2 regions of the Azospirillum sp. UENF 111221 genome follow, and region 1 is predicted to be linked to the other one. Evidence: riboswitches for the same ligand, from Rfam matches in the RefSeq annotation. Region 1 holds a riboswitch; the other holds the start of a gene.
What was found. Region 1 has a riboswitch for cobalamin ahead of ACWPN3_RS06690 (CbtB domain-containing protein). Riboswitches for the same ligand answer to the same signal wherever they lie in the genome.

Region 1 (4,403 bases):
CCGGAGATGGTGCCGCCGAGCGACTTCACCATCTTGGTGGTCTCCTCTTCCAGCGACTGGCCGAAGGCATAGTCGGCGGTCACGAAGAACCACTTCTTCTTGCCCTGCTCATAGAGGGCTCGGCCGGTGCCGGCGGCCATGGCGTAGTTGTCGTAGGTCCACTGGAAGCCGTAGGGGCTGCACTGCGCACCGCTCAGCGCGGTGGCGCCCGGACCGGACATCAGGAAGATGCGCTTCTTGTCCTTGGTGATGCCCTGCACCGCCAGGGCGGCGGCGGAGTTCGGCACGTCGGCGATGACGTCGACGCCGCCGGTGTCGACCCACTCGCGCGCCTTCGACGCGGCGATGTCGGCCTTGTTCTGGTGATCGGCGACGACGATCTCGACGGGCGCGCCGGCGACCTTGTTGCCGAACTCCTCCGCCGCCATCCGCGCGGCGATGGCGGAGCCTTCGCCGGCCAGATCGGCGTAGATGCCGGAACGGTCGTTCAGCACGCCGATGCGGATGACGTTGTCCGACACCTGGGCGGCAGCCGGAACGACTGTCCCGGCGAGCGTCAGCAGGGCGGTGCCGGCGAGAAGAAGCGTGCGCATCAGAAGGTCTCTCCCTCTTGGTTTTTGTTGTCGGCCGGGTCCCGTCGCGGGTCCCTCTGCCGTGCCTGGAGCAGGCAATCGGGCATGGAACCGGCGGTTCGCCGCCCTGCCCTTCGATGGGGTCGGGGCGGCGTTCGCGCCGGTGATGTCGGGGCTGGAGCGCCTACACGCCGAGATAGGTGTGCAGCTTGTCCATGTTGGCGTGGAGCTGGTCGTTGGGGATCATGTCGACCACATGGCCTTCCTCCATCACGTAATGGCGGTCGGCGATGGTGGCGGCGAAGCGGAAGTTCTGCTCGACCAGCACGATGGTGAAACCGCGTGCCTTGAGCGCCCGCACCGCGACACCGATCTGCTCGATGATGACCGGGGCCAGGCCCTCGGTCGGCTCGTCCAGCAGGATCAGGGTGGCGCCGGTGCGCAGGATGCGGGCAATCGCCAGCATCTGCTGCTCGCCGCCCGACAGGCGCGTCCCCTGGGTCGAGCCGCGGCCCTTCAGGTTGGGGAACAGCTCATGGATCTGCGGGACCGTCATCCCGCCCTCCTTGACCACCGGCGGCAGCGTCAGGTTCTCGTCGACGCTGAGGCTGGAGAAGATGCCGCGCTCCTCCGGCACATAGCCGATGCCGAGCCGCGGGATTTTGTGCTGGGCCATGCCGATCAGCTCGGTGCCCTGGAAGCGGATCGAGCCGGTGCGCTTGCCCATGATGCCCATGATGGCGCGCATGGTCGAGGTCTTGCCGGCGCCGTTGCGGCCCAGCAGCGTCACCACCTCGCCTTGCCGCACCTCCAGGCTGACGCCGTGCAGCACATGGCTCTCGCCGTAGAAGCCGTGCAGGTCGGCGATCTCCAGCATGGCGGTCTCTGGTGTTCATCCCGTCAGGCATGTCCGGTCCCCCCCGTGCCCATATATGCTTCCATCACCTGCGGGTTCTTCGAGACGACCTCGTAGGGCCCCTCCGCCAGGATCTCGCCGCGGCGCAGAACGGTGATGGTGTCCGACAGGTGGGCAACGACCGACAGATTGTGCTCCACCATCAGAACGGTGCGGTCGGCGGCGACGCGCTTGATCAGGGCGGCAGTGCCCTCGATGTCCTCATGGCCCATGCCGGCCAGCGGCTCGTCGAGCAGCATCACCTCCGGGTCGAGCGCCAGCGTGGTGGCGATCTCCAGGGCGCGCTTGCGGCCATAGGGCAGCTCGGCCGCCAGATGGCCGGCCCAGGGGGTGAGGTTCACCGCCTCGATCAGCTCCAGCGCCCGGTTGTGCAGGTCGTAGAGCGAGGATTCGGACTTCCAGAAATGGAAGCTGGTGCCGAGCGGGCGCTGGAGTGCCACCCGGACATTCTCCAGCACGCTGAGATGCGGGAAGACGGCCGAGATCTGGAAGGAGCGGACCAGACCCATCAGGGCGATGTCGGCCGGCTTGGTGCGGGTGATGTCGCGGCCCTTGTAGAGGATCTGGCCGCGGGTGGGGGTGAGGAACTTGGTCAGCAGGTTGAACACCGTGCTCTTGCCGGCGCCGTTCGGGCCGATCAGCGCGTGGATGGTGCCGCGGCGAACCTGCAGGTTCACGTCGCGAACCGCCACGAACCCCTTGAACTCCTTTGTCAGGTTGCGCGCTTCCAGGATGATGTCGTCGTTCGGTGCGGCGTTCATCGGTCGCGAATTCTCCTCCCGTTCGTCCTTATGTCCCGGGCATATGCCCGGCGGCCGCCGTGCGGCGGGACGTTTCACCGATTGTTGTACGCACGAAGCGTGCCAGATACGGGGTCGCTTCGGCCGGGCCGCCGGCCCCTTTGTTTCTCCGCGGGTTTCGGTTCGGTGTCCTCCCTCTGACCGACACCCCTGCGTCGGAAAGTGTCGGATCCCTGGACACTCTGTCCACAAAACATGACAGCATCCAAAGTGTCGGCATGCAAGATCGTCCGTGTGGCAGACGCCTTATTGCGGGCTTGCCAAACGGGCTCGGCACTGCGATGGTGGCCGTCCGACGGTGCCCTGCCCGTCCTGACGGGCGGCGGGGATAATAGGGAATGCGGTACGGACCTTCCCGGGTTTCCCGGAAGCGCCAAAGCCGTGGCTGCCCCCGCAACTGTGAGCGGCGAGCGTCCCGTCCATCATGCCACTGGCCCTCCGCGGCCGGGAAGGCGGACGGCGATGCGACGACCCGCGAGCCAGGAAACCTGCCGGCGGACACACAGAACCTTTTCCAACCCCGCCGGGTGTGGCGGGAGAACAAGGATGTTTTCGATGACCGCCCGTTCGATGAACGCCGCCAGCACCGCGACCCGCAGCGCCGCCCAGACCGCGGTCGCCGCCTTCGCCGCGATCCTGCTCGGCAGCTTCCTGCTGTATGGCGTCGGCTTCGCCCAGCCGCAGCAGATCCACGATGCGGCGCACGACGCCCGTCACTCCTTCGCGTTCCCCTGCCACTAAGCAGCGGGTCATGGAACTGATCCGGCGGCTGTTCACAGCCGCTTTGGTCGCGGGCGTGCTCTCCGGCACGGCCGCTTCCGTCGTTCAGCAGGCGACGACCGTCCCGCTGATCCTCGAAGCCGAGAAATACGAGGTGGTGACCCCGCCTCCCGCAACCGCGCCAGCCCCGAATGCGGCTCCGGCCGCCAGCCAGGCCGAAGGCCACCAGCATGGCCCCGTGCGCGAGGTCGGCGAAGGTGTGCCGGTCACGCTGGACGAGGCGATGCAGCGCATCGGCCTGACCATCGCCGCCAACCTGATCGCCGGCGTCGCCTATGCGCTGCTGCTGGGGGCGGCGATCCTGCTGGCCGGACGGCCGGTTGATGCCCGCCGCGGGCTGGTCTGGGGCATGGGCGGCTTCGTCGCCGTGTCGCTGGCCCCGTCCTTCGGTCTGGCCCCGGAACTGCCGGGCATGGCCGGGGCCGAGCTGGAGCTGCGTCAGCTCTGGTGGCTGTCCGCCGCGGCCGGGGCCGGCGTCGGCATCGCCGCCCTCGCCTTCGCCCGCAACCGTCTGGTCATCGCCGTCGCCGTTCTGGCCGCAGCGCTGCCCCATCTGATCGGTGCCCCCCATCCGGAAAGCGCCGAGGGTGCCGTTCCCCCGGAACTGGCCGCCCGCTTCGTCGCCGCCTCGCTGGGCTCCGCCGCCCTGTTCTGGGCGATCCTGGGCTCCGTCTGCGGCTGGCTGATGAGCGGCGTGGTCGAACCGGCCGAACGGCACCCGGCCCTGCGGGTTCAGCCCGGCGCGCGTTAAGGAGGCGAAGTTCATGTCCGCTCTTGCGAAAACGGCCGCCGGCAAGGTTCCTGCGACCGTCATCACCGGCTTCCTCGGCGCCGGCAAAACCACGCTGATCCGCGGCCTGCTGGAAAAGGCCGACGGCCGCCGGCTGGCGCTGATCATCAACGAGTTCGGCGATGTCGGCATCGACGGCGACATCCTGCGCGCCTGCGGCAACCCGACCTGCACCGAAGACGACGTGATCGAGCTGGCGAACGGCTGCCTGTGCTGCACCGTCGCCGACGATTTCGTCCCGGCCATCGAGAAGCTGCTGGCCCGGCCGGAGCCGCCCGAGCACATCGTGATCGAGACCAGCGGCCTCGCTTTGCCCAAGCCGCTGGTCCAGGCCTTCCACTGGCCGGCGATCAAGACCCGCGTCACCGTCGACGGCGTGATCGCCGTGGTGGACGCCGCCGCCGCCGCGGAGGGCCGCTTCGCCCCCGATCCCGCGGCGCTGGAGGCCCAGCGCGACGCCGCCGGCACCGTCGATCACGAGACGCCGATCGAGGAGGTGTTCGAGGACCAGCTGCTCTGCGCCGACCTGATCGTCGTCAACAAGA
Region 2 (4,403 bases), on a different contig from region 1:
AGGCGGCGGCCGGCAAACCCAGCATTCCGGCGACCGCGCCGGCATAGAGCAGAACGGTCACCGCCCCCACCGAGGCGCCAGCCGACACGCCGAACAGATAGGGGTCGGCCAGCGGGTTGCGCGTCAGCACCTGAAGCACGGCCCCAACCGCCGCCAGTCCGGCACCGGCCAGCGCGCTAAGCAGCACGCGCGGCAGCCGCAATTCCCAGACGATGTTGCGCTCGGCCCGGCTGACGTCGGCGGGCGGGGCCAGCGCCGGCCACAGCTCGTGCACGACCACCGCCCAGACCTTGGGGATGGGGACGCGTGCGGCGCCGAACCCGACGGCAGCCACCGCAGACAGGGCCAGCGCGGCGGCCAGGATCAGCGACAGGCCCAGCAGGCGGGAGCGGTTCATGGCGTGAAGCGCTCCGGGTGCAGGGTCCGCGCCATCCGCTCCAGCGCCTCGACATTGCGGGTGGAGGGCGTCTGCTCGGCATAGGTCAGCACGATGAACTGCCGCTTGCGCACGGCCTCGACGTCGGCCAGCTGCGGTGCCGAGGTCAGATGGCGGATGGCGTCCTCGGCCGGGATCCGGTGCGCGCTGACGATGATCCATTGCGGATCGCGCCACACCATCTCCTCCCAGCTCACCCGGACATAGCTGTCAGGGATGTCGTCGAAGATGTTGCGCCCGCCGGCCAGAGCCATCAGCAGGCTGGTCATCCCTTCGCGCCCGACCGACAAGGGGGGCGCGTCTGTGTGGCACTGGTCGCAGTACATCACGCGCGGCCGGTTGGCGACGCCACCGACACGCTCCGTGATGGCGGCGACGCGGCGGCGGAAATCGGCGACCATGGCCTCGGCACGCTCCGTCACGCCGAAGATGGCGCCCAGCGCCAGCAGGTCGGCGTAGAGCGTGTCCATGCTGATCGGCTCGCGCGGGCCGATGCGGATGCAGCTTTCCCGCAGCGTGTAGGTCGCCACGCCCATTTCCGCCAGCCGGGCGGGGGTGAGGCCGCGCGCCTGATTGAAGCCATAGCTCCAGCCGGCGAACAGGAAGTCCGGATTGACAGACAGCACCGCCTCCAGCGTCGGCGCGCGGTCGGGCAGCCGGGGCAGCGCCGCGACCACGCCCGGCGGGGCGACCAGCCGGTGCTCCACCCCCTCGATGCCGGAAACGGCGACCAGGCGGTCGGCGAGGCCGAGATCCAGCATGGTCTGCGTCATGTTGGTGTCGTGGACCATCGGCCGCTTGGGGGCCGCGGCGAAGCGGGCGGTCTCGAAACAGTTGGCGACCTCGACCGGATAGGTTTGGGCGCAGGCGCCACCGGCTTGCAGGGCGAGGGCCAAGGCGAAGACCGTGGCGAGAGGCGGAGCGCCGCGGAGAAAGCGTCTCATCGTGCTGGCTCCGTAAGAGGCGACATCAGGGGCGACAGGTCGATGCGCAGCCGGCCGTCATCGGGGCGGCGGTCAACCGCCGCAGCGACGCGGTAGACGGCGGTCAGCCGGGCGGGGGTCAGTGCGTCCTCCGGCGCGGCATCGGCCTGGAGCCGGCCGTCGGCCAGCAGCAGGATGCGGTCGCACCAGCGGGCCGCCAGCTCGATGTCGTGCAGCGTCGCCACGACGGTGATGCCGAGCGCGCGCACGAGGTCGAGCACGGCGAAGCGGTGGTGGATGTCCAAATGGTTGGTCGGCTCGTCGAGCAGCAGGATGCGCGGACGCTGGGCCAGGGCGCGGGCGATCATCACCCGCTGGCGTTCGCCGCCCGACAGCTGTTCGACTGCCCGCCCGGAGAGCCCGGACAGTTCCAGCCGGTCCAGGGCGTCGGCGACGATGGTGCGGTCCTCCGCCCCGGCTGCGGCGAAGGGGGAACGGCGGTGGGCCAGGCGCCCCATGCCGACCACGTCGCGCACGGTGAAGCCGAGTGCTGCGGTCAAATCCTGCGCCTGGAGCGCCAGCTGGCGGGCCAGCTCGACCGGCCGCAGGGCGCGCGGATCGTCGCCGTCGATGAGAACCCGGCCGGCGGACGGGGTTTGCAGGCCGGCGAGGCAGCGCAGCAGCGTGGTCTTGCCCGAGCCATTCGGCCCGAGAATGCCGAGGATTTCACCGTCGGAAACCGAGAAACCGATGTCCGACAGGACCATGCGGCCGGCCAGCCGGCACCCCAGCCGCTCCACCGCGATGGTGGGGGGAGGGACCGATGCCTCTGTGGGGAGGGACGCTGACGCCATGCGTGCTTCCTGTCTTTGCGGACGGGGAGGCGTGGCGGACGTCTTGCGGAGCATGCGACGCGACCGGAGCGGAATCCGGGCACACGCATGGCAAGCGTTCCACCGGGACACCCCGCCCGAGGACGTTTCGTTGTGGTGCTGGCAGGTCTCCTGGCTTGCGGGTCATCGCCGTTCCGTCCGGCCTTCCCAGCGCCGATGGGCGCCAGTGGCTTGAAATGACGGTACGGCTCGCCGCTCACAGTTGCGGGGGCAGCCCCGGCCTCACCGCATTCCCCTTCGCAGGGTTGGCAGCTCACCGGGTTCCCTCTTAGCTTCCGGTGGCGAACCGCCGGAAGAACCAGAACCGGGACCATTCATGAGCGACGCGGCGCCCGGTCAAGCTTTGCGAACGAACAAAAGCATCGGAGAGTCCATATACAGAACGTTATGTTATAACATAACATAACGTGCCCTCATGCGGCCTGCAAGGAGAAGTTCGCCGGCGAATTTTGGGCCTGCGGGAAAATGCCGCTGATCCCGACTGCGGCGCTTCGGCTAATGTGCCGCACCCAATGCGTGCGGTTGCACGTGCGATGGGCAAGATGGATCGATGCACGGATCGGCATGAGCGCGACCCAGGACAGACTGCGACCCACGCGACGGGCCGGCCTTGCGGCCGGTGCGATTGCGCTGCTGTTGCAGGTCGTCGCCTGGGCCTGGATGCCCGCCGTCATCGCATCCGCCAATGCGGCCGAGAGCAGCCGGATCGTCATCTGCACGCCGGATGGGTTCAAGACCGTGGTTATGGACGACCACGGAATGGCAGGCGATCCGGCAGGCGACGAGAGCAATTCGGCGCAGAACGATTCGGGCCAAGGCGATCTGCTCCGAGGCAATCTGCTGATGTCGGGCGGCTCCTGCCCGCTCTGTCCGCTGATCGGTGGATTGGCGCTGCCGCCGCCGGATCTGCGGATGACGCGCTCGTCGGTCGGGCGCCACAGCCCCGAAGCCTTGCCCGGCGACGTGATCGCCGCCGGCTGGTTCCTCTCCACCCTCCAGGCCCGCGCGCCACCGGTCTGAGGCCGGAATCGCGGGTCGCCGCGCGGGATATCCGCGCGGCGACCCGCCCTTGCCGACCTTTCCTGTTCGCAGCCTTGCACACCCTTCGCACCGATGGCGCGGGGCCGTGTTCGGCTGGCCTCAGATCGAGATGTTCCATGATGTTGCGTTTCGCCGCGGCCGGCGCCCTGCGCGCCGCCCTGCTGTCCGGTGCTGCCCTCACCGCACTGTTTCCCACCGCTCTGTCCGCCCAGACCGTTTCACCGCTTGCCCAATCGCTTCCGGCGATTTCCGTGATCGCAGGCCCGGACGATGCCCTGGCCGCCGGCACCGCCCTGGGCGGGGATGGGCTGGCGGCCCGCCGGCCCACCACCGGAGACGTCGCGGCCCTGCTGCGCGGCCTGCCCGGCGTCAGCCTCTACGGCAATGGCGGCGTGTCGAGCCTGCCGGCGTTGAACGGGCTGGGTGCCGATCGCGTCAATGTGCTGGTCGACGGCGCGCCCGTCGCGCCCGCCTGCCCCAACCAGATGAACCCGGCGCTGTCCACAATCACGCCGACGCGCCTGTCCAAGATCGAGGTTCTGGCCGGGATCACGCCGGTCAGCGCCGGCGGCGACAGCATCGCCGGCACCATCGCCGCCGAAAGCGCGCCTCCGGTCTTCGCTCCGGCGGGGGAGGCGGTGCACACCGAGGGCAAGCTGTCGGCCTCCTACCGGTCGAACGGCCGTGGCGTGACGGGGGCTGCCGAGGCGTCCGTCGCCACCGACAGCCTCAGCCTGGGCTACAGCGGATCCTGGAGCCGGGCCGGCAACTACAAGGCCGGCGACGGCCAGACCGTCCGCTCGACCCTCTACAACGTGCAGGACAATGCGGTGACGTTCGGGGCGCGTCGCGACGGGCATCAGGTCACGCTGCAGGGCGGCATCCAGACCATGCCCTACCAGGGCTTTCCCACCCAGCGCATGGATCTGACCGACAACCGCACCGTCTTCCTGAACGGCCGGTACGAAGGCGCCTTCGACTGGGGAAATCTCGACGCCCGCGCCAACTGGCGGCGGACGCGGCACACCATGAATTTCCTTGAGGACAAGGGCGGCAGCGCCGGCGGCGGCATGCCGATGGACACGCTGACCACCGACGCCGGCTATTCGG

Region 2: it holds a riboswitch for cobalamin, as region 1 does, so the genes downstream of both, ACWPN3_RS10325 (ABC transporter ATP-binding protein) here and ACWPN3_RS06690 (CbtB domain-containing protein) in region 1, are expected to answer to the same signal.

What each region holds. Positions count from the first base shown of each region.
Region 1 covers NZ_JBSNCH010000002.1:452,594-456,996, forward strand. The annotation lists gene ACWPN3_RS06675 (ABC transporter substrate-binding protein) at 1-593, opposite strand, end outside; gene ACWPN3_RS06680 (ABC transporter ATP-binding protein) at 757-1,449, opposite strand; gene ACWPN3_RS06685 (ABC transporter ATP-binding protein) at 1,473-2,249, opposite strand; cobalamin riboswitch at 2,568-2,798, shown strand; gene ACWPN3_RS06690 (CbtB domain-containing protein) at 2,844-3,029, shown strand; gene ACWPN3_RS06695 (CbtA family protein) at 3,040-3,819, shown strand; partial or broken gene cobW (cobalamin biosynthesis protein CobW) at 3,833-4,403, shown strand, end outside.
Region 2 covers NZ_JBSNCH010000003.1:481,057-485,459, forward strand. The annotation lists gene ACWPN3_RS10315 (FecCD family ABC transporter permease) at 1-397, opposite strand, end outside; gene ACWPN3_RS10320 (ABC transporter substrate-binding protein) at 394-1,380, opposite strand; gene ACWPN3_RS10325 (ABC transporter ATP-binding protein) at 1,377-2,213, opposite strand; cobalamin riboswitch at 2,337-2,570, opposite strand; gene ACWPN3_RS10330 (DUF2946 family protein) at 2,718-3,272, shown strand; gene ACWPN3_RS10335 (TonB-dependent receptor) at 3,410-4,403, shown strand, end outside.